Regions from separate parts of the Sediminicurvatus halobius genome, predicted to be linked through region 1. Evidence: predicted binding sites of a transcription regulator. Region 1 holds the regulator's gene; each other region holds the start of a gene.
What was found. Region 1 encodes FliA, which starts transcription of late flagellar genes. Its sites were predicted from a motif close to GCTAAAGTTNNNNNNNNNNCNGCCGATA; they were not measured.
Positions count from the first base shown of each region.

Region 2: a site for FliA is predicted at 2,632-2,659, ahead of LMH63_RS06615 (methyl-accepting chemotaxis protein). Genes of this name have one in related genera too.
Region 3: a site for FliA is predicted at 1,392-1,419, ahead of LMH63_RS06025 (methyl-accepting chemotaxis protein). Genes of this name have one in related genera too.
Region 4: a site for FliA is predicted at 5,133-5,160, ahead of LMH63_RS10805 (methyl-accepting chemotaxis protein). Genes of this name have one in related genera too.

Region 1 is NZ_CP086615.1:2,013,949-2,021,292, reverse strand. It holds gene LMH63_RS09210 (protein-glutamate methylesterase/protein-glutamine glutaminase) at 1-1,153, opposite strand, end outside; gene LMH63_RS09205 (chemotaxis protein CheA) at 1,187-3,451, opposite strand; gene LMH63_RS09200 (protein phosphatase CheZ) at 3,481-4,239, opposite strand; gene cheY (chemotaxis response regulator CheY) at 4,243-4,635, opposite strand; gene LMH63_RS09190 (RNA polymerase sigma factor FliA) at 4,656-5,381, opposite strand; gene LMH63_RS09185 (MinD/ParA family protein) at 5,378-6,217, opposite strand; gene flhF (flagellar biosynthesis GTPase FlhF) at 6,250-7,344, opposite strand, start outside.
Region 2 is NZ_CP086615.1:1,460,468-1,467,811, forward strand. It holds gene LMH63_RS06610 (TRAP transporter permease) at 1-844, shown strand, start outside; gene LMH63_RS06615 (methyl-accepting chemotaxis protein) at 1,124-2,569, opposite strand; gene LMH63_RS06620 (response regulator) at 2,765-4,243, shown strand; gene LMH63_RS06625 (acyl-CoA dehydrogenase) at 4,240-6,678, opposite strand; gene LMH63_RS06630 (disulfide bond formation protein B) at 6,846-7,340, shown strand.
Region 3 is NZ_CP086615.1:1,322,623-1,329,966, forward strand. It holds gene LMH63_RS06020 (PHA/PHB synthase family protein) at 1-981, shown strand, start outside; gene LMH63_RS06025 (methyl-accepting chemotaxis protein) at 1,573-3,165, shown strand; gene LMH63_RS06030 (sensor histidine kinase) at 3,334-4,410, shown strand; gene LMH63_RS06035 (ANTAR domain-containing response regulator) at 4,430-5,026, shown strand; gene LMH63_RS06040 (putative bifunctional diguanylate cyclase/phosphodiesterase) at 5,246-7,006, shown strand; gene LMH63_RS06045 (GlxA family transcriptional regulator) at 7,034-7,344, opposite strand, start outside.
Region 4 is NZ_CP086615.1:2,367,644-2,374,987, forward strand. It holds gene LMH63_RS10785 (GlxA family transcriptional regulator) at 1-539, shown strand, start outside; gene LMH63_RS10790 (hypothetical protein) at 677-1,132, shown strand; gene LMH63_RS10795 (S-(hydroxymethyl)glutathione dehydrogenase/class III alcohol dehydrogenase) at 1,331-2,446, shown strand; gene fghA (S-formylglutathione hydrolase) at 2,458-3,300, shown strand; gene LMH63_RS10805 (methyl-accepting chemotaxis protein) at 3,417-5,057, opposite strand; gene LMH63_RS10810 (DEAD/DEAH box helicase) at 5,396-6,607, shown strand; gene LMH63_RS10815 (hypothetical protein) at 6,745-7,005, opposite strand; gene LMH63_RS10820 (UxaA family hydrolase) at 7,171-7,344, opposite strand, start outside.

The DNA.
Region 1 (7,344 bases):
GTATGGCCGCGAGCGCGGGGCCGACGGCGTCGAGGTCGAGGACGCTGTCGCTGAGCCCGGCCTTGGTGACCGCCCCCGGCATGCCGTAGATGACGCTGCTGGCCTCGTCCTGGGCCCAGATCAGCGAGCCGCCCTGCTTCAGTGTTGCCGCACCCCGGGCGCCGTCGGAGCCCATGCCGGTGAGCACCACGCCCAGCACCCGGCCGGGGAAGGCCTCGGCGGCGGCCTCGAAGGCGATGTCCACGCTCGGCTTGTAGAACTGGCCGGCGCCGGCCTCGAACAGGTGCACGCTGGTCAGCGCCCCCTGGCGGCGCAGGCCGAGCTGCACGCCGCCGGGGGCGAGCAGCGCCGTGCCGGGGCGCAGCAGGTCGCCCTCCTGCGCCTCGCGCACGCGAATCTGGCAGATCTGATCGAGCCGCTGGGCGAAGGCGGTGGTGAAGCTCGCCGGCATGTGCTGGATGAGCAGCAGCGGGAACGGGAACGTCGCCGGCAGCGCAGTGAGCACCCGCTGCAGGGCCACCGGGCCGCCGGTGGAGGTGCCGATGACCACGAGCTGCACGCGACCGGGGGCGACCTCCGGCGGGCGTTGCGGGCGGACGGGTGGCGCGGCGGCAGGAGCGGCGCCCTCGCCGCGCATCGGCGCCGATTGGGATTCGCGGCGGGGCTCGGGTCCGGCTGCACCGGTTCGCGGCGAGGGCGCCGCGCCTGCCGGGCCGTTGCCGGCGCTGCTGCCCGGTGGTGGGCCGCGGCGCGCGCGGCGGGCGACGAGCTTCACCCGCTCCCGCAGCAGGCGCTGGGCCTGCTCGGCGTCGCCGGAGAGGTCGGAGAAGCGCTTGGGCAGGAAGTCCACGGCGCCGGCGTCGAGGGCGTCGAAGGTGGGCTTGGCGCCGTCGTAGGTGAGCGAGGAGAACATGAGCACCGGCGTCGGGCAGCGGCGCATGATCTCGCGCACCGCCGAGATTCCGTCCATCTCCGGCATCTCGATGTCCATGGTGACCACGTCCGGGCGCAGCCGGCGCACCAGCTCCACCGCCTCGCGCCCGTTCGCCGCCTCGCCCACTACCTCGATGGCCGGGTCCGCCTCCAGCAGGGCGCGGATGCGCCGCCGGAAGAAGCCGGAGTCATCGACGATGAGCGCGCGCACGCTGGGCAAGAGGCGGTCCTCCCCGGGTCTCGGTGGCGGCGGCTACAGGCGGCCGCCGTACTGCTTGATCAGGCTCGGGATGTCGATGATCAGCGCGATCCGGCCATCGCCGGTGATGGTGGAGCCGGCCAGCCCGGGCAGGCCATGGAGCATGGCGCCGAGGGGCTTGATCACCACCTCCTCCAGGCCGATCACCTCGTCCACCACGAAGCCCACGGTCTGGTGGCCGATGGTCACGGTCACCACCTGATGCTCCGGCTCGCTCTCGGCGCTGCCCTCCAGGGTCGCCGCCGCGGCCATGGCGCCGGCGCCCATCTGCTGCAGCCAGCGCTCGAGGAAGAACAGCGGCATGGCCTTGCCGCGCACGCGCACCGTGAGCCGGCCGTCCACGGTGTTGGTGCGCGCCTGGTCCAGCTCGAAGATCTCCCGCACCACGGACATGGGCAGGGCGAACTTGCGCCCGCGGATGCGGACCATGAGGGTCGGCAGGATTGCCAGCGTCAGCGGCACCTTGATGCGGATGGTGGTGCCGACGCCGAGCTTCGAGTCGATGTCGATGCTGCCGTTCAGCCGGGAGATGCTGTTCTTGACCACGTCCATGCCGACGCCGCGGCCGGAGACGTCGGAGATCTGGTCCTTGGTGGAGAACCCGGGCAGGAAGATCAGGTTGAAGCAGTCGCCCGGATCCAGCCGGCGGGCGGACTCGGCGTCCATCAGGCCCTTGTCGACCACCTTCTGGCGCAGCGCCTCCGGGTCCATGCCGCGGCCGTCGTCGGCGATGGAGAGCAGGATGTGGTCACCCTCCTGCTCGGCGGAGAGCACCACGCTCCCCTGCCGCGGTTTGCCGGCGGCGACGCGCTCGTCCGGGTTCTCCATGCCGTGGTCCACCGCGTTGCGCACCAGGTGCACCAGCGGGTCCGCCAGCGCCTCCACCAGGTTCTTGTCGAGGTCGGTGTCCTCGCCGCGGGTGGTCAGCGCCACCTCCTTCTTCAGGCTGCGGGCGAGGTCGCGCACCACGCGCGGGAAGCGCCCGAAGACCTTCTTGATCGGCTGCATGCGGGTCTTCATCACCGCGTTCTGCAGATCCGAGGTCACGAGCTCCAGGTTGCCCACGGCATTGCCGAGGCGCTCGTCCTCCAGCTCGCCGCGCAGCGTCGCCAGGCGGTTGCGCACCAGCACCAGCTCGCCCACCAGGTTCATGATGTCGTCGAGCTTGGCGGTGTCCACGCGCACGCTGGTCTCGCCCCGCGGCGCCTGACCGCCCTGGGGCTTGTGGTCGCCGCTGCCGCCGCCGGCCGCAGCGCCACCGCGCCCGGCGCCCCGGCCGCCGCCCGCGCTCGCAGGCTTCGGCTCGGGCTCGGGCGCCGGCTCGGCCTTCGAGTCGGGTTCCTGCCCGGCGCTGGCCCGTGAGGCAGCCGGCGCCGCAGCATCGGCGGCTGATGGCGAGCCGGCTGCCGCGTCGGAGGCGCCGGCGGCCTCGGCACCGGGGCCGCGGCCCTCGCCGTGGAGCTCGTCCAGCAGCGCCTCGAACTCGTCCTCGCTGATGTGCTCGTCGCCGGACGCCGCTGCAGCCGCCTTCCCGGCAGCCTCCGGTGCGTCCGGCGGTTTGGCGCTGGCTGGCGCGTCGGCGGCGGCTGCCGGGCGGCCGGCATGGCGGCCCTGGCCGTGGAGCTCGTCCAGCAGGGCCTCGAATTCGTCCTCGTCGATCTCGTCGCCGCCGCCCTCCTGCGCCGGCGTCTCGCCGGCGGCCTCGGCGACCTTCTCCATGGCCTCGGCGGGCTCGTCCAGGGCGTCCAGCAGCGCCTCGAACTCGCGGTCGCTGATATCGCCCTCGGCCGGGTCGGCGCCCTGCGCGTCGCCGGATGCCGCGGGCGCGGCCGGCGGGTCGGCGGCGCCGGTGGCTGCGTCGTCCGCCCCGTCCGGGGCGTTGTGCCGGCGCAGGGTGCGCATCAGCTCCGGTGGCGCGGCGTCGAGACTCTCGCCATTCTCCAGCGCGGTGAACATGCCGTTGACCACGTCCAGGGCCTGCAGCACGGCGTCCATGAGCTCGGAGTCGACGGTCTTCTCCCCCGAGCGCAGGAGATTGAAGATGTCCTCGGTGACGTGGCAGATCTCCACCAGCCGGTCCAGCGCAAGGAAGCCGGCACCGCCCTTGATGGTGTGGAAGCCGCGGAAGACGGCGTTCAGCAGGTCCCGGTCCTCGGGCTGCTGCTCGAGGTCCACGAGCTGCTCGCCGAGGGACTCCAGAATCTCCCGGGACTCCACCAGGAAGTCCTGAACGATGTCGTCCTGCGGATCGATGTCCATGCCAGCCCCTCCGGAGGCGTGAATCGCAGTCAGAAGCCGAGGCTGGAGAGCAGGTCGTCGACCTCGTCCTGGCCGGAGACGACGTCGCCCTCCTGGCCCGGAATCGCGGGTCCGCGCCCGCGCCGGTCGGCCTCCTGGTCGTCCGCCTTATCGGCGGCGGCCGGGGTTTCTTCAGCGATGCGGTGGCCCGAGATGCGCACGAGCTCCACGAGCCCGTCCTCCACCTCCTGCACCAGGCCGATCACCCGGCGGATGATCTGCCCGGTGATGTCCTGATAGTCCTGCGCCATGAGCGCGTCCGAGAGATGCGCCTGCAGCGTCGCCGCCTCGCCGCCGCAGCGCTGGAGATAGGCCTCGATGTCCCGGGAGAGCTCCCGGAACTCCGCCGCCGAGAGCTCGCGCTGGCGGAAGCGCTGCCAGCGCTCGGCGAGCTTCCCCGCCTCGCCGGCCAGCCCCTCGGCCAGCGGCAGGCCAGACTCGATGGCGGTGAGCGTGCGGTGGGCGGCCTGCTCGGTGAGCTCGATGACGTGGTTCAGCCGCTCGCGGGCGTCGGGGATGTCGTTGGCCGCGATGTCGCCGAGGCGGGTATCCACCTTGAACGACTTCAGCGCCTCGTGCAGCTCGCGGGTGAGCGTGCCGAGCTCGCGGAAGAGCTCGCGCTCGCGCAGCCGCGCCAACGCCTCCACCGTGACCCGGGCGGCGTCCTCCTCGCCGGCCTCGATCTGGCGCACCAGCTCGCGGGCATGCGCGAGGTACTCATCCATGCTGAGCGTCGTCTCCTCGGCCACGGCTCACCCCGCCGCCTGGATGCGCTCGAAGATCTTCTCGATCTTCTCGCGCAGGGTGACGGCGGTGAAGGGCTTGACCACATACCCGTTCACCCCGGCCTGGGCCGCGGCGACGATCTGCTCGCGCTTGGCCTCGGCGGTGACCATGAGCACCGGCAGGTCCTTGAGCTCGTCGTCGGCGCGCACGGCCTCCAGCAGCTCCATGCCGGTCATCCCCGGCATGTTCCAGTCGGTGATGAGCAGGTCGAAGCCGCCGCCCTTGAGCTTCGGCAGCGCGGTGTTGCCGTCGTCGGCCTCGGTGACGTTCTCGAAACCGAGATCCCTCAGCAGGTTGCGGATGATCCGGCGCATGGTGGAGAAGTCGTCCACCACGAGGATCTTCATGTTCTTGTCCAGTGCCACGCCTACCCCCTGATTCAGCTATCCATCCAATCGGCCAGATGCCCGCGCAGCTTTAGCATGATGCGGCCGTGGATCTGACTGATGCGTGATTCCGTGACGCCGAGCACCTCGCCGATCTCGCGGAGGTTGAGCTCGTCGTCGTAGTAGAGCTGCATGATCAGCTGCTCGCGCTCCGGCAGCTTGCGGATGGCGGCGGCGAGATCCGCCTGGAAACCCTCCTGGCCGAGCACCGTGTCCGGCTGCGGCATATCCCCCGCCGGCTCCCAGTGCTCGCCGCCCTCGCTGTCGTCCTGGTCGATGCTGAACACCTTGGCAGCGGCCGAGTCCTGCAGGATGCGGTGGTATTCCTCGAGGCCGATGCCGAGCGCCTCCGCAACCTCGCTGTCCTTCGCCTCGCGCCCGGTGCGGTGCTCGATCTCGCGGATGGCGTCGGCCGCCTCCCGGGCCTTGCGGTGGACCGAGCGCGGGGTCCAGTCCAGGCGACGGATCTCGTCCAGCATGGCGCCGCGGATGCGGATCCCGGCGTAGGTGGAGAAGCTCGCGCCCTGGCCGGAGTCGAACTGGCGGGCGGCCTCCAGCAGGCCGATCATGCCGGCCTGGATGAGGTCCTCCACCTGCACCGAGGCGGGCAGGCGGCTCGCGAGGTGATGGGCAATGCGCTTGACCAGCGGCGCGTGGCGGACGACCACGTCGTCGCCGCTGCCGGCGCGCATCTGCTCGTACATGGCATGGCCGTTCATCCGACCACCCCCTGTCGTTCGCTGCCGTACTGGATGACGCGCTCGACGAAGAACTCCAGGTGCCCCTGGGCCCCGCTCGGCACGGGCCACTGGTCCACCCGCCGGGCGAGGTCGGTGAGCGCCCGCCCGGACGGGCTGCCGGGGAAGGCCTGCACCACCGGGCGCTGGCGCTGCACTGCCTTGCGCAGGGCGTCGTCCTCGGGGATGGCGGCGAGGTAGTCGAGCGTAAGGTCGAGGAAGCGGGTGGTCACCCGCGAGAGCTTGGAGAACAGCTCCTCGCCCTCGCGCGGGCTGCGCACCCGGTTGGCCACCATGTGGAAGCGCTGCACGTCGTGGTCGCGGTTCAGGACCTTCACCAGGGCGTAGGCGTCGGTGATGGACGAGGGCTCGTCGCAGACCACCACCAGCACTTCGCGGGCCGCCCGGGCGAAGCTCATCACCGAGTCGGAGATGCCGGCGGCGGTGTCGACGATGAGGTAGTCGATGTCGTGGCTGAGCTCGCTGAAGCTCTGGATGAGCCCGGCGTGCTCGGCGTGGCTGAGCTCCGCCATGCGCTGGGTGCCCGAGGACGCCGGCACCACGTGCATTCCCTCCGGGCCCGACACCAGCACCTCTTCCAGGCTCGCCTCGCCGTCGATGACGTGGGAGAGGTTCTTCCGCGGGCTGAGCCCGAGCACCACGTCGACGTTGGCGAGGCCGAGGTCGGCGTCGAGCAGCATCACCCCCCGGCCCTGGCTCGCCAGCGCGGTGGCGAGGTTCACCGAGACGTTGGTCTTGCCCACGCCCCCCTTGCCGCTGGTGACGGCGATCACCTTGACCGGTCGCGGTTTCGACATTCTTCTGAGTCCTGCCGCCTGATCCGTTGCGCTCATTCGCCGGCGCCCCCCGTCGCGCCCAGCGCAATGGCCAGGCTCTCCTCGTCCTCCCGGGAATCCTGCTCGCGGACCAGCGCCTGGGCGTCGGCGAGCAGCCGGTCGCTGCGGGCGGGACGCAGGTCCTCGGGCACGCGCTGGCCGTGGGCGACATAGGCCACCGGCAGGCGCGCCCGCAGCACGGCGGTGATCGCCCCGCCGAGGCTCCCGGCCTCGTCGGTCTTGCTGAGGATGCAGGCGGCCGGGCCGACGGCGCGGAAGCTGCGCACGGCGTCCATGAGGGAGGTGAGCTGGGTGCCCGCGGAGAGCACCAGATAGGGACGCACCTCGCGGCCGACGCGCTTCAGGGTCTGCAGCTGCTCGCCGAGGCGGAGGTCGCGCTGACTCATGCCGGCGGTGTCGATCAGCACCAGGCGCTTGTCGGCGAGGTCGGCGAGGACGCGCTCGAGCTCCGCGGCGTCGCCCGCCGTGTGCACCGGCACGCCGACGATGCGCGCGAAGCTGCGCAGCTGGTCCTGGCCGCCGATGCGGAAGTTGTCGGTAGTCACCAGCGCCACGTCGCGCTTGCCGTGGCGCAGCGCGAAGCGGGCCGCGAGCTTGGCCACGGTGGTGGTCTTGCCCACGCCCGTCGGCCCCACCAGGGCGACGATGCCGCCACGCTCGACGATGTCGTCGTCGGTGACCGGCAAATGGCGGGCGAGCGTGGTCATGGCCTGGTTCCAGGCGCGCTCGGGGTCGTCGCCCTCGCGCACGTGGTCGGCGAGCTTGCGGCAGACGTCAGGGCCCAGACCCAGGCCGTGCAGGCGGCGCAGGAGCGCCGCGCGCACCGGGCTGCGCTGGCCCATCTGCTGCCACTCCAGCAGCGTCAGCTGGCTCTGGAAGAGCGAGCGCAGGGTGCGCAGCTCCTCGCGCATGGCCTGCATGGCGGGCTCCTGGGACCACTGGATGCGGTTCGCCGCGGCGGGCGCGGGCGCCGGCTCGCTGGCGCCGGGCGGCGGCGGTGACGGTTCCTCGGCGAAGGATAGCGTCGGCTTTCCGTCGTCCTCGTCGTCGCCCACGGTCACGGACAGGCGGCTGCGCTCGGCGGCCGG
Region 2 (7,344 bases), 550 kb from region 1:
GATCATCATCCTGATCGCGGCTCTGTTCATGGGCTACTCGGTGATCCGCGCCGGGACGCTGGCCATCGCCGCCTCGGTGGTGGTCAGCTGGCTGTCGGCGCACCGTATGGGCCCGCTCGCCATCGGGCGGGCGTTGCGGCTCGGCGGCGAGATGTCCATCCAGATCATCGCCGTCTGCGCGGCTGCGGGCATCATCGTGGGCGTCATCTCGCTCACCGGCGTCGGCGCCCGGTTCTCTTCGCTGCTGCTGGAGCTCGCAGGCGTCAGCCAGCTGCTCGCGCTGATCTTTGCCATGGCCATCTCCATCATGCTCGGCATGGGCATGCCCACGACGGCCGCCTATGCCGTCGCGGCGTCGGTGGTGGCCCCAGGCCTGGTCAGGCTCGGCATCGACCCGCTCACGGCGCACTTCTTCGTCTTCTACTTTGCGGTGGTCTCGGCCATCACCCCGCCGGTGGCGCTGGCCTCGTATGCGGCGGCCGGCATCTCCGGGGCCAACGCCATGGAGACGTCGGTGGCCTCGTTCCGAATTGGCATCGCGGCCTTCGTGGTCCCGTTCATGTTCTTCTACTCGAGCGCGCTGCTGATGGATGCACCCTGGCTGCGGGTGGCCCAGGCGGGGGTGACCGCCGTCGTCGGCGTGTACCTCCTTGCCGCCGCCGTGCAGGGCTGGTTCTGGGGGCGCAACGCGCGGTGGTTCACGCGACTGGTCCTGCTTGCCGCCGCGCTCGCGATGATCAAGGGTGGGCTGGCCACGGACGCCCTGGGCGTGCTGCTGATTGCCGCCGCCTTCGTGCTGCAGCGGATGCTGCCCGGCGCGCCGCGGCCGGCTCCGGCGCCTTGAGCCGATGGACTTGGCCGGCGCCTCGATCCGCGGTGCTGCAGGCGGATCTGCGGCGGTGCCGGGTGCGCGTTGTGGCGGGAGCGCCCGGGACACGCCGTAGATACGTCCCTGTAGGCCCATAGGCGAGATCCCTCTCGCCTACGGGCCCCGGCGCTCCCGCCACAACGCGCACTTCCAGCCTGGGTGCCAGCTGCCGCGATCGACGGGGCTGCCCCGGAACGAGCAGGGCACGGCCGGGATTCGCTGATCACGCCGCGGTGCGTGGCCTCTTATTCGGCATTACAGCCGATAGATCACCCGCACTGCACCCCAGTGCCGGCCATTGACGGTGATCGGAGCCGAGGCGTCGCGGAACAGCTGGAAGTTGCCGCCGCCCATGTCGCGACGGTAGACCTGCAGCAGAAAGGGTCGGCGATTGCTCGCCGCGGCCTTGCCCACCCGGTCGTCGAAGATGCGGCGGTTGCGGCAGTTGGCGGCGTTCCACACCGGATCGTCCGGGCGCTGCGGCTGGGAGACGGGCAGGGCATGGGTGGCGATATAGCCGCGGTCGTCGGTGGTGCAGCAGGCGCTGATCCGGCTGTCGCTCTCCCGCACCGGCTCCTGCAGGGCCGGCAGAACCTCGTCCGTGAAGCGGGTGTAGCGGCTGAGATACTGCTGCGGGTCCGTCCCCCGAATCGGCTGGTAATCGCGGTCGAACAGATCCTCGACGCTGATACGACCGCCGGCGACCGCCTTCTCGAACGTGCGCGAGACCGCCGCGGCGGTCTCCTGCGCCTTGCGCACGAAGGGCGAATCCTCGGTGTCACTGTCGCTTTCGAGGGTGATGTTCACCAGCTCCTCGGTAAAGCCGAGCAGCCGGTTGATGCGCTCGCCGGCGGCGTCGAGGTTGCCGGAGGAGCGTTCCACGTCCTCCGTGAGCCCCGCCAGACCGCTGGCGGTCTCGCCGCAGTAGCGGTCGATGTCCCGCACGGCACCGGCGATGCGCCCCGTCTCACGGTCGACGTCGGCGATGGCGGCCGCCACCGAGGTCATTACGTCCTGAATGGCATGGGTGCCCTCCTGCACGCGATGCGCCTGGGCGGAGCTCTCCTCGCCACGCTGCACCAGCTCACGCACCTGGCTCGCCAGCTCCGCCAGGGTCTCGTCGATCTGGGCCGTGGCCTCACCGGTCTGGCGGGCCAGCTCCTTGACCTCCTCGGCGACCACGGCGAAGCCACGCCCCGCCTCGCCGGCACGGCTCGCCTCGATGGTGGCGTTCAGCGCGAGCAGGTTGGTCTGTTTGGCGATGCCGGAGATCCCCCGGGCCACTCCGGAGACGCGCCCCAGCGCCTCGTCCAGGTAGGCCAGCCGGCCGCCGCTGTCGGTGACGGCGTCGGCTAGCCGCCGGATGTCGTCGATGGACTCGCGGATCCGCGCCTGCGAACGGTCGACCTCGCCGGCGGCGTCGTTGGCGACCTGCTGCGCAGCGGAGGCCGCCTGATCCACGGTCTTGTTGACCTCTGCCATCTGCGCGGCCATGCCGCTCAGATGGGCGAACTGCTCCGCCTCCCGGCTAACGTGGGCACTGACGTCGTCCACGTGCCCGGCGACGTCCACCAGCTCCAGACCAAGCTGCCCGGTGCGCTCGGCGATCCGCTCGATCACGCGGGCATCGCCCGGCGCCCGGAACTCCCGGTCGGGTTGGGTGCCGCTTGTCTCCTCGCGATGCCAGCGCAGCCAACGCACGTCTCGACTCCCTCCGCGCAGGCCGGTCTCGTGACCGGGACACCCGTTGTCCTCCCAGGGGATAACGGCGCTGTCGCCACGTCCTTGAGCGCTCCGGACGGACGGGGATCGCGCCCGGCGCGGCATCTATGAAACACTGTGATGAAAATCACAGAAGCGGCTGACGGCCCGCAGGGTGACGGACGAAGAAGGCCCATGACATCGGCGGATGGCGGCGAGGACATCAGACGCGACCTGGCGGCCCTGGTTACGGCCTGGGAGGCGATGCGGGACGGCGCCGATGCGGCGCACTTCGAGGCAATGCGTCGCCACTGCGCCGGCGTGGCTGCCGCCGCCGAAGCGAGCGGGCACCGGCGGCTGGCGGAGCTGGCGGGGGTGGCGGAGATCATGCTGACGCCGCTGGCCCGGGCGGAGGAGCCCGCGGATCCGCTGCTGCTGCGAACCCTGGACGACTATGTCGAGGCACTGCGCCGGCTCGATCCGGGAGCGCCCCCCGAAAGCCCGGCCATGCCCTGCCGGCGGGCGCGCCTGATCACCGGGGACGACACCGCCGTCGCACGGCTGCGGCCGTTGCTGCGGGATCTCGCCTGGGGGCTGGAGGTCCTGCCGGACGCCACCGGCGCCGCGGATCCCGGACCGGCGGAGCTGATCGTGCTCGATCTGGACGGGAGCGCCGAGCCGGACAGGTTGCTATCCGGGCTAACGACGGCGCTGGGGCCCGCTTCAGCGGGGCCCCAGCCGCCAGTGGTGGCACTGGCCGCCCGCGGCTCGGCGGCGTTGCGCCTCACTGCCGCCCGCGCCGGAGCGGCCGGCTTCTGGCTCAAGGGCATGAGCCGGGATCTGCTCGCTGCCGAGCTGGACCGTCTGGCGCTTGCGGCAGCGGAGTCGGCACGGCCGTTGCGCGTGCTGCTACGGGACGACAGCCGCACCCAGACGGCCTATTACCGCAACGTTCTGCAGCGCGCCGGCCTGACCGTGGAGGCCGCGGACAGTGCCGACGCCGTCTTCGAGGCGCTGCTGCAGCGGCCGCCGGATCTGCTCCTGCTGGACCTGCACATGCCGGACTGTGACGGCGCCGAGCTCACACGGGCCGTGCGCCAGCTGCCCGGGCTGGGCCATCTGCCGGTGGTGTTCCTGTCCATGGAGACCGATGTCCGCAGGCAGCTGGACGCCCTGGCGGCGGGCGGCGACGACTTCCTGGTCAAGCCGGTGTCCGGCGGCCAGCTGTTGCGTACGGTCACCCTCCGCGCCACCCGGGGGCGGACGCTGCGGCAGCAGTCGGGGCGTGACGGTGCCACGGGGGCTCTGGTGGGGGAGGCGCTGCGGGCGCGGATTCGACATGAGCAATGGCGGGCGGAGCGCGATCGGCGACCGCTGCAGCTCGCCCTGCTGCGCCGCTGCGAGGCCGCTGCGGGTCCGGCCGGCACCGAGCTCACCGCGCTGGCCCTGCGCCTGAACGAACGGCTGCGCCGGACCGACGTGCTCGGCCGGCACAGTTCGGATGCCCTCGTGGTGCTGCTGCCCGGGGCCGGCGAGCAGGAGGCGCGGGCACTGCTGTCCCCCCTGCTGCAGGCGGAGGCCGACCACGCCGGCTGGCGCCTCGGGCTCGCCGGGCAGACCCCGGCGCTGGACGCGGAGGGGCTGCTGCTCGCCGCCGAGGCGGCGCTGGCCTAGCCAGCGCTGCGGGCCAGTTCCTGCGGGTCGAAGTCGTCGACGCTGATGACCCGCAGGCGGGCCGCTTCCGCCTCCCGCAGCCGCTCGGCCTCGTCGGCGCCGAGCACGCCGGCGCGCTCGCCCGCGCCGATGGCGTCCTCGTCCCAGGCCACCCGCAACTCGCCGCTGCGCACCGCCTTGCGCAGGCGACGCTCCAGCGGCGCGACCTCGTGGGCCAGGGCATAGGCACGCTCCACGGCGCCGATGGCATCGCCGGCGTCCGTGGGCCGGTAGACGCCGTCGATGAGCCGCTCGCGGGGCTCCCCCGGCTCCATCATGAGGCGGGCGACGCGGGCGGCGAGGCGGTCATCCGGGCCACGGCGCCGCCGGCCGAGGGGCAGCACCAGCCCGCGCAGCAGCCAGGCCAGCGGGCGCACGGGGAAGTTGGCGATGACCTCGTCCAGGCGTTGCTCGATGAGCGCGAGGGACTGCTCGATCCCGTAGCTTACGAAGGCCAGATCCTCCCGTGGCCGGCCGTCGTCCTCGTAGCGCTTGAGCGTGGCCGAGGCCAGGTAGAGGTGGCTCAGCATGTCGCCGAGGCGGGCCGAGATCCGCTCGCGGCGCTTCAGGCCGCCGCCGAGCACGAGCATGCTGGCATCGGCCAGCAGGGCGAAGGCCGCGGCGTAGCGCTCCAGCTGGCGGAAGTAGGGGCGCGTGTCGGCGCTGCCGGCGCCGCGTGCGAGGCGCGCGCCGCTGAGGCCGAGGAGCAGCGCGCGCAGAGCGCAGCCGAGGCTGTGGCCGACGTGGCCGACCAGCAGGCGGTCGAAGCTCGCACGGCCGCGCTCCGGGTCGGGGTCGCCGGTGGCCTCGATCTCCTTCAGCACGAAGGGATGGCAGCGGATGGCCCCCTGGCCGAAGATCATCATGTTGCGGGTAAGGATGTTCGAGCCTTCCACCGTAATGCTGATCGGCGTGGTCTGGTAGCTGCGGCCGAGATAATTGGAGGGACCGAGGCAGATGCCCTTGCCGCCGTGCACGTCCATGGCATCGTTGATGCATTCGCGCTGGCGCTCGGTGAGGTGATACTTGACCACCGCCGAGAGCACGGCGGGTTCCTCCCCCGCATCCAGGGCGGCCGCGGTGACGCGACGCGCGGCCTCGCATACGTAGGCATTGCCGGCGATCCGCGCGAGCGCCTCCTGCACGCCCTCGAACTCGCCAATGGGCACCCGGAACTGCTCCCGGATGCGGGCATAGGCGCCGGTGGTGAGCGCGCACATCTTGGCCGTGGCGACGCTGCCGGCGGGCAGCGAGATGCTGCGGCCGACGGCAAGGCAGTTCATGAGCATGCGCCAGCCCTGGCCGATACGCTCCGCGCCGCCGATGATCTGGGTGAGGGGGATGAACACGTCCCGCCCGCGGTTCGGTCCGTTCATGAAGGCGGCGTTGAGGGGCAGGTGCCGGCGGCCGATCTCCACGCCGGGGAGGTCGGTGGGGATCAGCGCCAGGGTGATGCCGAGGTCGGTGCTCTCGCCCAGCAGATGGTCAGGGTCGTAGGCGCGGAAGGCGAGTCCGAGCAGGGTGGCCACCGGGCCCAGGGTGATGTAGCGCTTCTCCCAGTTCAGGCGCAGCCCCAGCACCTCTTCGCCCTGCCACTCGCCGCGGCAGACCACGCCGGTATCCGGCAGCGAGCCGGCATCCGAGCCGGCCCAGGGGCCGGTGAGCGCGAAGCAGGGGATCTCCTCGCCCCGTGCCAGGCGGGGCAGGTAATAGCGCTGCTGGGCATCGGTGCCGTAGCGCATGAGCAGCTCGGCAGGGCCGAGGGAGTTCGGCACCATCACCGTGGAGCCGAGATCCGCGCTGCGGCTCGCCAGCCTCATGACGACGGCCGAGTGGGCGCTCGCCGAGAAGCCCTTGCCGCCGTGCGCGGCCGGGATGATGAGGCCGAAGAAGCCTTCGCCGCGGATGGTCTCCCAGGCGGCGGGGGGCAGATCCAGACGCTGGTGGCTGACCTCCCACTCATCCACCTGGCCGCACAGGGTCTCGGTGGGGCCGTCCAGGAACGCCTGCTCGGCCTCCGTGAGGCGCGCCGGCGGCTGGCGCAGCAGTCGCCGCCAGTCGGGGTGGCCGCTGAAGAGCTCGCCATCCCACCAGACGGTGCCGGCATCCAGGGCGGCGCGCTCCGTCTCGGAGATCTCCGGCAGCACGCTGCGGAACCAGTCGAACAGACGATCGGTGAGCAGGCGCCGCCGCAGACTCGGCGTGTTGAGCGGCACCGCCACGGTGAGGAACACCGCCCAGAACGCCACGCCCCAGGCCCAGTGCTGGCCGCCGAGCAGCGTGAGCGCCAGCAGGTAGCCGGCGATGGCCAGCGTATTCAGGCTGAGCCGGGTGCGGGCGAAGGCGAGTGCCCCGAGCAGGGCCAGGAACAGGAGCAGCCAGATCAGGGCGAGCATGAGGCACTCCGTGTCGGGGGAGCGGAACGGCGCGGCGTCACCATTACCACGCCCACGCCCAGGGGTCCATACTCCGGCGTATGTTGCTGATGTGAGACAGCTCGCGTGCGGGTAGGGCCGCTCTGCTAGCATAGCGGCTCCGCCGTTCCGCCCACGCCGAGGACTCAATGCTACTGTCCATCGCGCCCCACCGGCGTGCCCTGAACCTTGCCGGATTCGGGATCTGTGCCGCCCTGCTGGCAGGTGCCTACTATCTCGAGTGGGTGCAGGGCATGGAGCCCTGTCCGCTCTGCATCTTCCAGCGCCTGGTGTTCGCCGCGCTGGCCGTGGTGTTCCTGCTTGGCGCCTGCTTCGGCGGTGGCCGTATCGTGGCCGGCCTGCTGGCGGTGACGGCGTCCGGCGGCGTGGCGCTCGCCCTGCGGCATCTCTGGTTACAGTCCCTGCCGCCGGACCAGGTGCCGGCCTGCGGCCCGGGTCTGGACTACATGCTGGGCGCCTTCCCGTTCTGGGAGACGGTCTCCATGGTGCTCTCCGGCTCCGGGGAGTGCGCCGAGGTGGACCGTGTGCTCGGCCTGAGCATTCCCTGGTGGACGCTGGCGGCCTTCGTCGTCCTGGGTGTCGTCGGGACCCTGTTGAACCTGGCCCGCCGGCGGGGGGCCTGACTCC
Region 3 (7,344 bases), 690 kb from region 1:
GTGGGCTTCGAGGACTACCTAACTGATGGCGTGGTCGCGGCCATGGACGCGGTCGGCGAGGCCACCGGCGAGCGCGAGATGAACGCCATGGGCTACTGTATCGGCGGCACCCTGCTGGCCTGCACCCTCGCCTGGCTCGCCGCGCGCGGGGACGACCGCATCGCGAGCGCCACCTTCCTCACCTCGCTCATGGAGTTCAGCGACGTCGGCGAGCTCTCGGTGTTCATCGACGAGCCGCAGATCCGCGCCATGGAACGCCACATGGCGGCCCTCGGCTACTTCGAGGGCACCCATCTCGCCACCGCTTTCAACCTGCTACAGGCCCGCGAGCTCATTTGGGGTGCGAGCGTGCACAGCTACCTGCTGGGCCGCGAGCCGCCCGCCTTCGACCTCCTCTACTGGAACTCGGACTCCACCCGCATGCCGGCGCGAATGCACAGCTTTTACCTGCGCAACATGTACCTGGAGAACCGCCTGCGCGAGCCCGGCGCCATTACCCTCGCCGGCGTCCCCATCGACCTCGGCCGGGTGCGTCTGCCGGCGTTCGTGCTCGCGACCGAGCGCGACCATATCGCCCCCTGGCGCTCCTGCTACCGCAGCGCGAAGCTCCTCGGTGGCCGCCGCGTGCGCTTCGTGCTGGGCGAGTCCGGCCATATCGCCGGCGCCATGAATCCGGCCGGGAGCGGCAAGTACGGGTACCGGACCAGCCGGCGCCTCCCGGCCCGCCCCGATGAATTCCTCGCCGCCGCCGAACACCACCCGGGCTCCTGGTGGCCGGAGTGGCGCGCCTGGCTGGAGCGCTTCAGCGGGGGCTCGGTACCCGCGCGCGCCCCCGGCGACGGCGGACTCGCCCCCATCGAGCCGGCGCCTGGGTGCTATGTGCGGGTGCAGGCGCACGAGCCGGCACCGGTCGCGGGCGCTCCGGGGTCACCTGCACGGCGCCCCGGCGCAGTTACTGTGCGGGGCTCCGGATCAAACTGAGCGCACCTAACTGCCGATCAGTCGTCATTTCGGGGGCAGGTCACTCGGCGGTGGAATCGATCAACGGCGCCACCGCCACAATCGCCGCCGACTGCGAGCATTCGTGCTCGCGCCGATGCTCGGCCACCAGAGGAACCGCCCGCGCTCGGGCCTCCGGGGAAAATCGGTTCACTGTACTCTTGACCCGATCATCTCAACCTATCGGGTCACCGGAAATCGCGGGGCGGTTCAGGGGCTCGACATCGGGAGCGCGGGCGATGCTTGTCTCAAACGCGGGGCTCGGCGGCGTAATAGGCACAGGGCGACGGGTATTTCGTCTGATCAGCTTATGCGTCACGTCGGGTGTGTGACTCATTACGCAATGATGGAAGTGACGACACCTGACCGTTACGTTGTACGTGCCTCGAATCGCTCAAGAGCGCCCGGAGACAGTCGATACATCGGTCGAGGCAAGGACCTTTGTGCGGATGATTCGAAAGGTCCTTGCGGGAGTGATATATACCGGGCCCAAGCCCTGCCTGGTGATCAGTGGCGTATGTCTGCCCGTGGGCAGTCCACGTCTTACGTGACACCTTTGGGAGGGCGCGACTCATGCGAGTCAATGAGCCGGTTACGCAGAATAATGTCCCCGTGCAAAGCGGGGCTAATATCCTTTCCACCACCGATCGAAAGGGTCGGATTACCCACGTCAACGAAGAGTTCGTCGAAATCAGCGGCTACAGTCGCGAGGAGCTGATCGGCCAGCCTCATAATCTGCTGCGTCATCCTGATATGCCGCGGCTGGCATTCGAGGACTTCTGGCGCACGCTCGAGGCGGGGCGCTCATGGATGGGCCTGATCAAAAATCGCTGCAAGAATGGCGATCACTACTGGGTCAAGGCTTTCGCGACACCGATTCGGGATGCCAATGGTGAGGTGACTGAATATCAGTCAGTTCGCACGGCAGTTGCGGACACCTACGCCCTGAAGCGGGCCGAGCAGATCTACGGCCATGCACGTGCGAATGAGCCCGACAAGGGCAAGCTGAGCGAGGCGTACCGCCGTCCGTGGCGCCCGAGTCTTGTGGCGTACCTCGTGGGAGCCCAGGCGGTTCCTTTGATTGCGCTCTTGGTCATGGCCTTGATGGGCGCAATGCCTCCCGTTGCTGGGGCGACTTTGGCTGGCCTAATCGCCGTACCAATAGCAGTCGCTATATGGTGCTCGAAGCCCTACTCCGCGCTGGTAAAGGAGGCGAGCGCCATCGTTGACGATCCGCTCGCTGAGGCCGTGTTCGTTGGTCGCCACGATGGGTCGGCTCGAATACGGCTCGCCATGATGAAAGTGAGAACGGAACTGGATGCGGTTACCAAGCGGCTATCCGACACGTCACTGGCAATCGGCATCGCCGCGGGCGATGCCGAAGACAATACACGCCAAGCTGCATCCGCCATGGCGAAGCAGAGCGCAGAAGTCGAGGGCGTGGCCAGCGCTAGTGAGGAGATGTCCCAAACCCTTCAGGAGATCTCCCGAAATACCACAGAAACGGCAGATACAGCGGGCGAGGCGACGAAGCAGGGTCAGGAAGCAAGGCAGCGTATGGAGACAACACGCGAGGCCATGAACCGCTTGGAGGGGCAAATACATCGCTCGACTGAACTCGTCAACACGTTAGCCGCGTCCGGACAAGAGATCGAGAAAGTCCTTACGGTTATTAATGGCATCGCAGAGCAAACAAATCTTCTGGCGCTCAACGCATCAATTGAAGCGGCGCGGGCTGGAACAGCAGGACGGGGATTCTCCGTTGTCGCCGAAGAGGTCCGAGTGCTCGCCGCGCGGACACAGGAGTCTACCGATGAGATTCGAAGGATAGTCGCGACGGTCCAGGACAGTGCAGAACATGCGACCGAAGCGATGGCAGAGAGCCATCGGGAGGCGGAGAGCACTAGGGCACTCATGGTGAACACGGAGGACCAACTTCAGGAGCTAGTGGCGGCCGCGGAGGCGATCTCGTCACTCACCACGCAGATCGCGAGCGCCGTCGAGGAGCAGACTACCGTCGGTGCCCAGATGTCCCAGAATATAAGCGAAATCAGCGAGCTAGCCAAGGCTGCCACGGGCGGTGCAGACGCTTGCGTTAACCGGATCGGCTCGGTCGTCGAAGAGGTTGGTCGGATGCGCGGACTGATTCAACAGTTCCAGCAATAAAAGACGAAAAATACTTGTTTTAACCGAGTGCCGAATGCGCTTGGATAATGGGCTGATGACAATGAGGCGCGCTTGAGCGACAGACTGGCTTCTGCTGCTAACGCGCCTATTAGTATTGGTTTGCAACTGCGACCCACTTGCGTATTCGGTCGATGAGGCGGGCAGTTCATGGCGTCGCAACGGGACAGCGTTGGCGCATCGCAGCAAAAGGAGACCATTCCGGCGGATGAGTTTGCCGGCATTGGTGAGGTGGCCTGCAAGCAGGTAATGCTTGAAGCGAGCGATGCGATGGTGTTAGCAACCTCGGAGGGAATCATAGTTGGCGCAAACCTTAGCGCCGCAAGCATGCTTGGCCGTAGCCAGGATGAGCTGACAGGAATGCATGTCGTTCAGCTCCATCCGGAGGAAGAGCGCAAGCGCGTGCTCAGCGTGTTTGAAGAACTACGTACGGTCGGTCACAGCCTCGTAGAGCACAGGGTCCTACGCGCTGATGGCTCGTTGGTTCATGCGGAGGTCTCCGGAACCCGAATTCGCGACCAGGGTACCGGAGAAATTTTCATGCTTGGTGTCTTCAGGGATATCGAAAAGCGGCGCGAAGATGAGAGTCGCCAACGCGCCGCCGTCGTGCGGGAGGTTCACCACCGCATCAAGAACCACCTCCAAGGACTTAGCGGTCTGCTCGCGAGACATGCGAGCAGGGAGCCTGCGCTCCAGCCCGCATTACGCGATGTTCAGGGTCAGATTCACTCCATCTCACTGATCCATGGGTTGCAGAGTCGACGCGGAAGTGAACAGATCTGGCTCTGCGATATGGTCCGCGGCGTTTGCCAATCAATCGAGGAGGTCTGGGGATTAATACAGCACATCACAGTGACGGTGAACACCACATCACCGGTGTACATCTCAACCGACGAATGCGTTCCAGTGGCCTTGATCGTGAATGAGCTGGTCGGGAATGCCGTCAAACACGGAGGGGGAGGTTGGTATAGCGTGAATGTGGAAGCCTGCGTAGAGGGGTCACCGGAGAAGGCCAGAGTAACCGTGCGCAATCGCGGCCGGCTCTCTGAGGCATTCGAGATCAGTCGTGGGCGAGACCTTTCTTCCGGGCTCGGTCTGGTTGGTGCGCTCATGCCTCGTGAGGGCGCGAAACTCGACATTCGTATGATAGACGGAAGCGACGAGGTCGTGTCCGTGCTGGACCTGACGCCTCCCGTTCTCGCGAAGCCGTTCGAACACGAGATCTGAAGGGAGGAGAGTTGCCGCGATGGAAATGGAAGGGACGAACATACTGATCGTGGACGACGATCGCCTGATTACCCTGACCCTTGTGCAGGGCCTGCGGGAGCTCGGTTACAACGCCTATGGCGCCCAGTCAGCTGGCGAGGCACGCCAGTTGATCGCTGAGCACCAAGTCGAGCTCGTCGTGGTGGATTCCAAAATGCCGGGTGAGTCAGGATCTATTTTTGCGCGCTGGCTTCGCCAGGAAACTGAGATCCCGTTTCTCTTTCTGTCCGCATATAGCGATAGGCAGACAGTGGAAGCTGCGGTTGACGCCGGCGCATTAGCATACGTCGTGAAGCCGGTACAGGTGAGCCAGCTGGTCCCTATGCTGGAAGCGGTAAGGGAACGCGCCCAAGAGATTGCGGAGTTACGTGCCAAAGAGCACAAACTGCAGAGGGCTATTGCTAGCAATCGGCAGATTAGTGTCGCAGTAGGGCTGATCATGGCGCGACATGGCCTACTCAAGGGAGAAGCCTTTGAGAAACTCAGAGAAAAGGCGCGTGCAAGACGCCGTAAAGTAGAGGATTTCGCCGCCGAACTCGTGGAGGCCGAGGAGTTGTTGTCAACCGCGGTGCGGTAGCAAATTCTCGCTAATAACTCAGAATCCACAACAGAGCCGGCCAATACCCCGCCACATTACTTGCGCTTCGCCCGTGCCCCGCGAAGCCTGATCAGTAGAAGCACAGTTGGTCGTTGCGTCGCGCATCGAGCGTTGATGCGTACGGCGGCCAATCGAGTTCGGACGGACTATGGCGTTCGAACTTGTTTGATTCGCGCTGTCATATACAGGGGCAAACAGATGGGTGACATTGAACACATGCCGAGCGAGGAGAAGGTACGCGTTCTTGCGAGCGCGCTGGAACAGATTGCGGATGCCGTTATCATTACGGACCGGCAGGGCGTGATCGGCTACGTGAATGAGAGTTTCGAGTCATTGACCGGCTACTCCAGAAAAGAGGTCATCGGAAAAAAGCCCAACATGCTGAAATCCGGTCGGCACGGGACGGAATTCTATAAGGAGCTGTGGGGTAATGTTCACGCCGGGAAGCCATTTCGTGCCGTTTTCGTTAATCGTAAAAAGGACGGAAAACTATATTACGAGTCGAAAACAATTACTCCGGTAAAGTCGCGGGGCCATGAAGTTACTCATATAGTGGCCACCGGCCGGGACATTACCGAGCGAGTGCAGATGGAACGCCGGTTACGAAAGCAGGCGTACACTGACAGTCTCACCGGGCTTGGTAACCGAAGCAGCTTCTGGGAGGCGGTACAGAGGGTTCTTGACTGTCCGCGCACGAGCAACGCGGCGGCGGTGCTGTATGTGGATCTTGATGGTTTCAAGGCGGTCAACGACACCTTCGGGCACGCGTGGGGGGACAAGCTACTAATTGCGGTGGGCGAAAGGTTGGCCAGCCTAGTAAGGCGACACGATGTGGTAGCGCGCCTAGGCGGCGATGAGTTCGCGATTTTGGCGATGGGCTCGGATGCTGGCGATTACGTGGAAGGGCTGGCGGAAAGACTTCTGGAGGCACTCGAAGCGCCTTTTGATGTGGCGGGGGTGGATACGTATCTCTCGGCAAGTGTCGGTGTGGCTGTCATTCCGGAGGGGGTGCTTGAGCCGGAGAGCGTCGTCCGCCGCGCCGATATCGCCATGTACCGGGCGAAACGTAGCAAGGCGACCTACTGCGTATACGAGGAAGGTATGCAGAGAGCGGTGGCGGATGCGTTCAATCTGAAGAACGATATCCGGCATGCACTTGATGAACAGCAGCTCTATCTGGTTTATCAGCCGCAGGTCGCGGCCACCACCGGCGAGATTCGGGGCGTTGAAGCCTTATTGCGGTGGGAACATCCCAAAATTGGGGATATTCCGCCAAGCAAGTTTATTCCGGTGCTAGAGGAGCTGGGTCTTATTCACAAGGTAGGGAGGTGGGTGCTGAAGGAAGCCGCGGCGCAATTGAGGGCCTGGCAGGATGAGGGGATTGATGTGCCGCGCGTTGCGGTCAACGTCAGCCCGGTCCAGCTTGAACGAGCAGCCTTCACAGAGGAGTTGTTGGAGACGCTTGCTGGCGCGGATGTAGCCCCGTCGTCAGTTGAGATTGAGTTGGTCGAAACAACGTTGCTTGCGGACATTGATGCGATGGGCGATCGACTCTTTGAGATTTCTGAACGGGGCGTATCGATCGCGCTAGACGATTTTGGTACGGGCTTCTCGGCGCTGAACCACTTACATCGGTTTCCCGTAAATGTAGTGAAGATAGATCGGACCTTCGTGGCCGGTCTTGGCTCTGCTAGGGAAGACGCGCGTATTATTGAGGCGATAGTGAGAGTGGCCGGGGACCTCGGTGTGGAGACGATTGGTGAGGGGGTGGAGACACAGCTACAGTTGGACCGACTTGTGGAGCTTGGGTGTAAATATATTCATGGTTACTTGGTGGCGTATCCGGCGAAGGCGGAGGGAATCGCAGGCCAGATTGGGGACGATCGTGGAGTGTGGAAAACTGTGCTTGAGTCTGAGGGTAGGGGGGTGATGCAATTAAGGGTGGGAACTGAGCGGTGACCGCCCGCTCCTGGCCGGAAAGAGTCTTCAACGATGCGGGGTGCGTCCGGTGAGCGCTACCTGGTTTGCGTCGCTGATTCCGAAGCGCTCTCTGTACGCCTGGGGCACGGCGCCCGTCCGGCGCTTGAACACGCGGCGGAAGTGGGTCACGTCCTCATAGCCCACAGCGTTCGCGATCTCCTGGATGGATTGCAGGTCGTTCTCCAGCAGGTGGCGGGACGCGTTAATGCGTAGTTGGTGGAGGTAATTGAGGGGTGACTCGCCGGTAACTGCCTTGAAGCGCCGGGCGAAATTGCTCGGGCTCATGCCGGCGCGCCGCGCCAGGTCGTTTACGCGCA
Region 4 (7,344 bases), 350 kb from region 1:
CGCTGCTGAGTACCGGTGAAGGGGGTCGAATCGTGATGGCCGGTGGCGGCACCTCCTGGATCGACCTAGTGCTGCTGCTGGTGGCGCGACTGCTCGGACCGGACGAGGCCATGCGCCTGGCCCGCCTGCATCTGGTGGACTGGCACGATCGCGGCCAGCTCCACTTCGCGGCACTGGCGACGCGCCCGCAGCGCGAGGATGCCGTGATCGCCGACGCCCAGGCCTGGCTTGCCTGCCACTACGACGCGGCCAACCCGGTGCGCGCGGTGGTGGCCCGGAGCGGGCTCGCCGAGCGCTCCTTCAAGCGCCGGTTCGCGCGCGCTACGGGGATGGCGCCCATTGAGTACGTGCACAACCTGCGGGTGGAGGAGGCGAAATACCTGCTGGAGACCACGGCAGATCCGGTGGAGGCCATCGCCAACCAGGTGGGCTACGAGGAGGCATCCTTCTTCGGCCGCCTGTTCCGGCGCCGCGTCGGGCTCACCCCGGCGGCCTACCGCCGCCGCTTCGCCGGGCTGCGCACGCGACTCGCCGGCTGAGGGCCCGGCGCATCCGCTTCCGGCACGGGCGAGACCACCGTCTCCAACAATGCCTCGGCGGCCACTCGATCCTCCACGGCGGCAGCCTTGCCGCCGATCTGGCCTGCACCCGGGCGCGCACTGCCGGTGTCGGCGCCGTGCGCTTGCTCGGATGTCGCGATCCCGCCTTCATCCTCGGTTATCTGGCGCGCTGCGCCCGCCGGGGCACACATCTGCTGGCTTTCTGGTGTGAGCCCGAGGGCGGTGCGCCTGTGCAGCAGGTAGTGGCCGCGCTGGCGGGGGAGAGCCTGCCGCGGCTCTACCGCTATCGCGCCGACGGCGGCCAGACCCCTGGTTCGGAAACCGACAGCCTCACGATCCTCGCCGCGCGGGACTTCGCCCTGCTACCGGCGGCCGCGCAGGGCATGGCCCTGGAGCTGCTGGACAGCACCGGCCCCGAGGAATTGGCGGCGCGGTCGCGTCGGGCCTGGGACCAGGGTCTCGCGGTGGACGAGTCCCTCTGGCAGCAGTTGCGCTCCCTGGCGGCGCGCACCCTGGTGGCGTCAACGGAGGACTCCCGGGCCCGCGGTGCGGGCGAGGGCGCTGCGCGCTGAAGCGGCGCCGGATGGCGTCCAGCGGGCGGCCGCCACCCCCCGCTTCCGGGAGACTGTCGGCGGGGATGGCCGAGGTCTACCCACACGCGCCACTATACGGGGGAGCGTCCCGGCGCGGGCACCGCGCGTGCCGTGCCCGCGGGTGAGGACGGCCACCGTCGGCTGCGCCGTACAACGCACATCGGGAGGGGAGCCATCATGAAGTCACGTGCCGCCGTCGCCTGGGAGCCGGGACAGCCCCTGGAGATCGAGGAAGTCGAGGTGGGCGGGCCGCGGGAGGGCGAGGTTCTCGTGCGCAACGTCGCCACCGGAGTCTGCCACACGGACGCCTTCACCCTCTCCGGGGCCGATCCGGAGGGGAATTTCCCGGCCATCCTGGGGCACGAAGGCGGTGCCGTGGTCGAGGAGGTCGGCCCCGGAGTGCGCTCACTCACCGTGGGCGATCACGTCATCCCGCTGTACGTCCCGGAATGCGGCGAGTGCAAGTTCTGCCGCTCGGGCCGCACCAACCTCTGCGGGGCCATCCGCACTACCCAGGGCAAGGGCGTGATGCCGGACGGAACCAGCCGCTTCAGCGCCCGCGGCCGGACGCTGCATCACTTCATGGGCACCTCGACTTTTTCCGAGTACACCGTGCTGCCGGAGATCTCGGTGGTGAAGGTGCGCAAGGAGGCGCCCCTGGACCGCGTCTGCCTGCTCGGCTGCGGGATCACCACCGGCATCGGCGCGGTGCTCAACACCGCGAAGGTCCGGCCCGGGTCGACGGTGGCCATCTTCGGCCTCGGCGGCGTCGGGCTCTCGGCGATTCAGGGTGCGGTACTGGCCAGGGCGGAACGCATCATCGCCATCGACATCAATCCGGACAAGTTCATCTTCGCGCGCCAGCTCGGCGCCACCGACTGCGTGAACCCGAAGGAGCACTCGGCGCCGATCCAGGAGGTGATCGTCGGGATGACCGACGGCGGCGTGGACTACTCCTTCGAGGCCATCGGCAACGTCGCCACCATGCGGGCGGCGCTGGAGTGCTGTCACAAGGGCTGGGGCGAATCGACCATCATCGGCGTCGCCGGCGCCGGCGAGGAGATCAGCACCCGCCCGTTCCAGCTGGTGACCGGCCGGGTCTGGCGCGGCTCCGCCTTCGGCGGCGTCAAGGGCCGCAGTGAGCTGCCGGGCTATGTGGACGGCTACCTGGAGGGTCGTATCAACATCGACGACTTCGTCACCCACACCATGGGGCTCGAGGCCATCAACCACGCCTTCGAGCTCATGCACGAGGGGCGCAGCATTCGCAGCGTGATCCGGTTCGACGACTGATGGGAGGCACGATGACGCTGGAACCGGTGGCCGAGAGCCGTTGCTTCGAGGGCCGCGTGGCTCGCTACCGGCATCGCTCCGAGGTGCTGGACTGCGAGATGACCTCCGGCATCTATCTGCCGCCGCAGGCTGAGCGCAGGCCGGTGCCCGTGCTCTACTGGCTCTCGGGGCTGACCTGCACCGACGAGAACTTCATGCACAAGGCGGGCGCCCAGCGTGTGGCCGCCGAGCTGGGCATGGCCATCGTCTGCCCCGACACCAGCCCCCGCGGCACGGACCTGCCCGGGGAGCACGAGAGCTACGACCTCGGCTCCGGCGCGGGCTTTTACGTCAATGCGACCCAGGCCCCGTGGAGCGCCCACTACCGGATGTACGACTACGTGGTGGAGGAGCTGCCGGCAGTGGTGGAGTCGCGTCTGCCGATAGGGCCGGCGCGCGCCATCAGCGGTCACTCCATGGGCGGCCACGGTGCGCTGATCTGCGCCCTGCGCGAGCCGCGGCGGTATCTTTCGGTGTCGGCGTTCTCCCCGGTGGTCAATCCCACGGAGGTCCCCTGGGGGCAGAAGGCCTTCAGCCATTATCTCGGGGATGATCCGGCGGACTGGCGGGAGTGGGATGCCTGTGCGCTGATTCGCGAACGTGGCTCGGCGCTGCCGCTGCGGGTGGAGCAGGGGGAAGCCGACGGCTTCCTGGGCGAGCAGCTGCAGCCGGAGAGGCTTGCCGAGGCCTGCCGCGAGGCCGGTGTGACCCTGGACCTGCGGGAGCGCCCGGGCTACGACCACAGCTACTATTTCATCGCCACCTTCATCGACCACCACCTCCGCTACCACGCCCGGGCGCTGGGTATCGGCTGATCCCGGTGGTGGTGCCCTGGAGAGGGGCCCACGGCACCCGATCCTTAACTCATCGCGGGGCTCGCGGACGTAGCGAGCGGCATCCGCCGCTGGCGGATGCCGCTCTGGGGTGGGCCTCAGGCGGTCCGGAACCGCCCCATGAGGCTCTGCAGCTCGCTCGAGAGACGGGCCAGCTCCTGACTCGCCGAGGCCACCTGGCTCGCGCCGGTGGCGGTGCGCCCGGAGATGTCACCGATCTCGTTGACGTTGCGGTTGATCTCCTCGATGGCGGTGGACTGCTCCTCCGCCGCGGAGGCGATCTGGGTGCTCATGTCGTTGATGGTGTGGATGCGGGCGGTCATGGCCTCCAGGCGCTCGCTGCAGCTGCGGGCCATGCCCACGGCCTCGTCGCTCTGCTCGCGGCCGGTGGTCATGAGCCCGTCCGCCTCCCGTGCCCCGTTCTGAACCCGCTGGATGATGTCGCGGATCTCGTCCGTGGATTCCTGGGTGCGCGTCGCCAGCGTGCGTACCTCGTCCGCGACCACCGCGAAGCCGCGGCCGTGCTCGCCGGCGCGGGCAGCCTCGATGGCGGCGTTCAGCGCCAGCAGGTTGGTCTGCTCGGCGACGCTGTTGATCACGTCCAGGACGGTGCCGATCTGCTCGGCGTCACCGGTGAGCCGGCCGATGCCTTCGTTGGTGCGGGTAAGCTGCTCGGCGAGCTGCTCCACGGTGGCCACCGTGCGGCCCATGACCGCGGACATCTCCCCGGCCTCGCCGCTGGCACCCCTGGCGGCGTCCGCCGTCTCGCCGACGTTGCGCGCGACCTCCTGGATCGTGGCCGTCATCTCGTTGGTGGCGGTGCTCACCTGGTCGGTGGCGCTGTGCTGGGCCTCGACGTTGCTGCGGGCCTCGTCGCTGGTGGCGGATAGCTCCTCCGCCGCCGACGACACCTGTTCGGTGGTGCGCGTTGCCTGGCCGATGAGGTCCTGCAGCTTGGCCAGGAACTCGTCGAAGTAGTCGGCAAGCCGGCCGATCTCGTCCCGGGCCGGGTTGTCGAGTCGCAGGGTCAGGTCGCCATCGCCGCTGTTCAGATCCTTGACACGCTGGGACATGGCCTTCAGCGGGCGCAGCACGATGCCGGGCACGCGCCACATGGCGAGGCCGGAGACCAGCAGGCCGAGCACCAGCACACCGCCGAGCGCCCGCTGGTTGCCCGCCACGCGGCTCTCCATGGCGGCGTCGAGATCGGCCGACCACGCGTTGACCTGCTGGGTCATCGTGTCGATGCGGGCGCGGGCGGTATCGAAGGCCGCGATGCCCTGATCGGTGGCGAGGGCGTAAGCCAGCTCGCTGCTGCCGCTCTCAGTGAGCTCGCGCACCTCGGCACTGATCTGCTCCCACTCGGCGATTTCCGTGGCGAAGCGCTCCGCAAGCTCGTTCGTGGCGGGTCGGTCCAGGGCCTCCGCAGCCTGGGCGACGCGCTCGCGGGCCTGGCCGAGGTTCTCCTCGTAGGTGGCGTAGAAGGTTTCACGCTCCTCGTCGTTGAACGAGCGCACCGCCTGGAGCTGGGCGATCAGGGACTGGTGCAGGTCGCGGTCGGCCTCGAGCACCAGCATGCCGCCCGGCAGATGCTGATTGGCAAAGGTCTGAGCGTCGCGCGTCAGCCCGACCAGCAGGGACATCGCGAGCGCTACCACGCCGATCAGCAGAAGCGTCAGCACGGCCAGCGGCAGACCGAGCTTCCAACGAAACGAGAGATCCCGCCACCACGTCGACATAGTTCTACCCCCCGGGGAATGCATCGTGTATTGGGCGCCTTCTTGGGATGCGGCGCTCTCTGCCCTCAGGAGCGCTATCGGCGTCTGGCCGGCGCAGTTGAGTGCCGCCGGTCGCCGCCGGGTGGGAGGACGGGAGGTGGCACTGCGTACTGGACGGCGGCACGCTTTCGCGTATGATGCCGCCAGCGATGCCCACCGGTCGGTATCGCCCGTTCTCGGCCTCCGCATTCGCGGGGCGCTGCGCTCGCAGACTCCAGCCCAATCTTTCTCTGCCTGGACCGGGCCCGTTCCGGCGGCCGTTGGCCGCGTCGGGTGGCAACCCAGGAGCGCTACACTGCATGTCCTTCGATAAACTCGGCCTCTCGGCCGAACTGCTGCGCGCCGTGCGCGAGCAGGGCTACACGACGCCCACCCCGATCCAGTCCCGCGCCATTCCGGCTGTCCTCAGCGGCGGCGATGTCATGGGCGCCGCCCAGACCGGAACCGGCAAGACCGCAGGCTTTACCCTGCCGCTGCTGCAGCGGCTGACGGACAACCCGCGCGCCGGCGGCCAGCGCTCGGTGCGCGCGCTGGTGGTGACGCCCACCCGCGAGCTCTGCGCCCAGGTGCAGGAGAGCGTGCGTACCTATGGCCGGCATCTGCCGCTGCGCTCGGCGACCGTGTTCGGCGGCGTCGGCATGCAGCCGCAGGTGGACGCCCTGCGGCGCGGCGTGGATGTGCTGGTGGCGACGCCCGGGCGCCTGCTCGACCACCTCCGCCAGCGCACCGTGGACCTTTCCGCCGTCGAGATCCTGGTCCTGGACGAGGCGGATCGGATGCTCGACATGGGCTTTATCCACGACATCCGCAAGCTGCTCGCGGCACTGCCGCCACGGCGGCAGACGCTGCTGTTCTCGGCCACGTTCTCGCCGGAGATCCGGCGCCTCGCGGATGGACTGCTGCACGATCCGGTGCGGATCGAGGTGGCGGCGCGAAACACCGCCGCCGAGACGGTGGCGCAGAAGGTTCACCCGGTCAGCCGGGGCGGCAAGCGCGGCCTGCTGAGCAACCTTATCCGCGAGGGCGACTGGGAGCAGGTGCTGGTGTTCACACGCACCAAGCACGGCGCCAACCGTCTCGCAAAGCAGCTGGAGGGCGACGGTCTGGTGGCCGCGGCGATCCACGGCAACAAGAGTCAGGGAGCCCGGACGCGGGCGCTGGCGGGCTTCAAGCAGGGCGACGTGCGCGTTCTGGTGGCGACGGACATCGCCGCCCGCGGACTGGATATCGAGGAGCTGCCCCACGTGGTGAACTTCGAGCTGCCGAACGTCCCGGAGGACTATGTGCACCGGATCGGCCGCACGGGGCGTGCGGGGCGCGGTGGCCAGGCGGTGTCGCTGGTCTGCGTGGACGAGATCAGCCTGCTGCGGGGCATCGAGCGGCTGCTTGGCAACCCCATCGAGCAGGAGCTGGTGCCGGGGTTCGAGCCGGACCCGAACGAGCGTCCGGAGCCAATCGTCAAGGCGCCGCAGGGGCGTCGCGGCGGCGGGCGGCGAGCGAGGCCGCGGTAGCCTTATAGGTAACGGCGGCCGGCTGCGTCACCGGCCGTCGCATCGCAGCCCGCATATCGATTGGATATGCGGGCTACCGGGAGCCTCTCACAGCGGCGCCTCGCGCTCGACTGCGCGCTCGACTGCGTGAATCGAGGTTAGGAGCGGCTGGGCAGCCCCGGCGCGGCGTCGTCGTCGCGCCGCGCGAGTCGGCCGAGGCCCAGGGTGATCGCGGCGATGCCCCGGCAGACGACGTGAATGAAGTCGGCCAGCCCCGGATTGGTGAAGCCGATGCTGAGGCGGTCGCCGTCGGCCCGGACGTGCACGCCTTCGTGCCCGGCAACGGCCTCGATACGAGCCGCGAGCTCGCCGGCCTGCTTCGCGTTGCCGGTGCTGATGGTAATTCCGTCGTGGTGCATTGCGTGCGTCCTCCGTCTGCGTTTGTTGCAGTGCATTATACGCGAACGGAGACACACAGATATAGATGAGTGATTTAAGTGTTGTGACTGCGGGTCACAAATATTGCACGCGCTGATAGCGCGGGAGCCGGCCCCGGGCGCCTGCCCGGGGCCGATGGCTCGGGGTCAGGCGCTCTCGTAGAGGCGGGTGAGCACGAACTCGCGGTGGCCAAGCGCCTCTGCCGCGGTGTAACGGCCGTTGGCGGTACGCAGCATCATCTCGAGCAGCGAATCGCCGGCCTGGCTCATGTCCATCTCGCGGCGCAGCACGCCCGTGACGTCCACGTCGATGTGCTCACG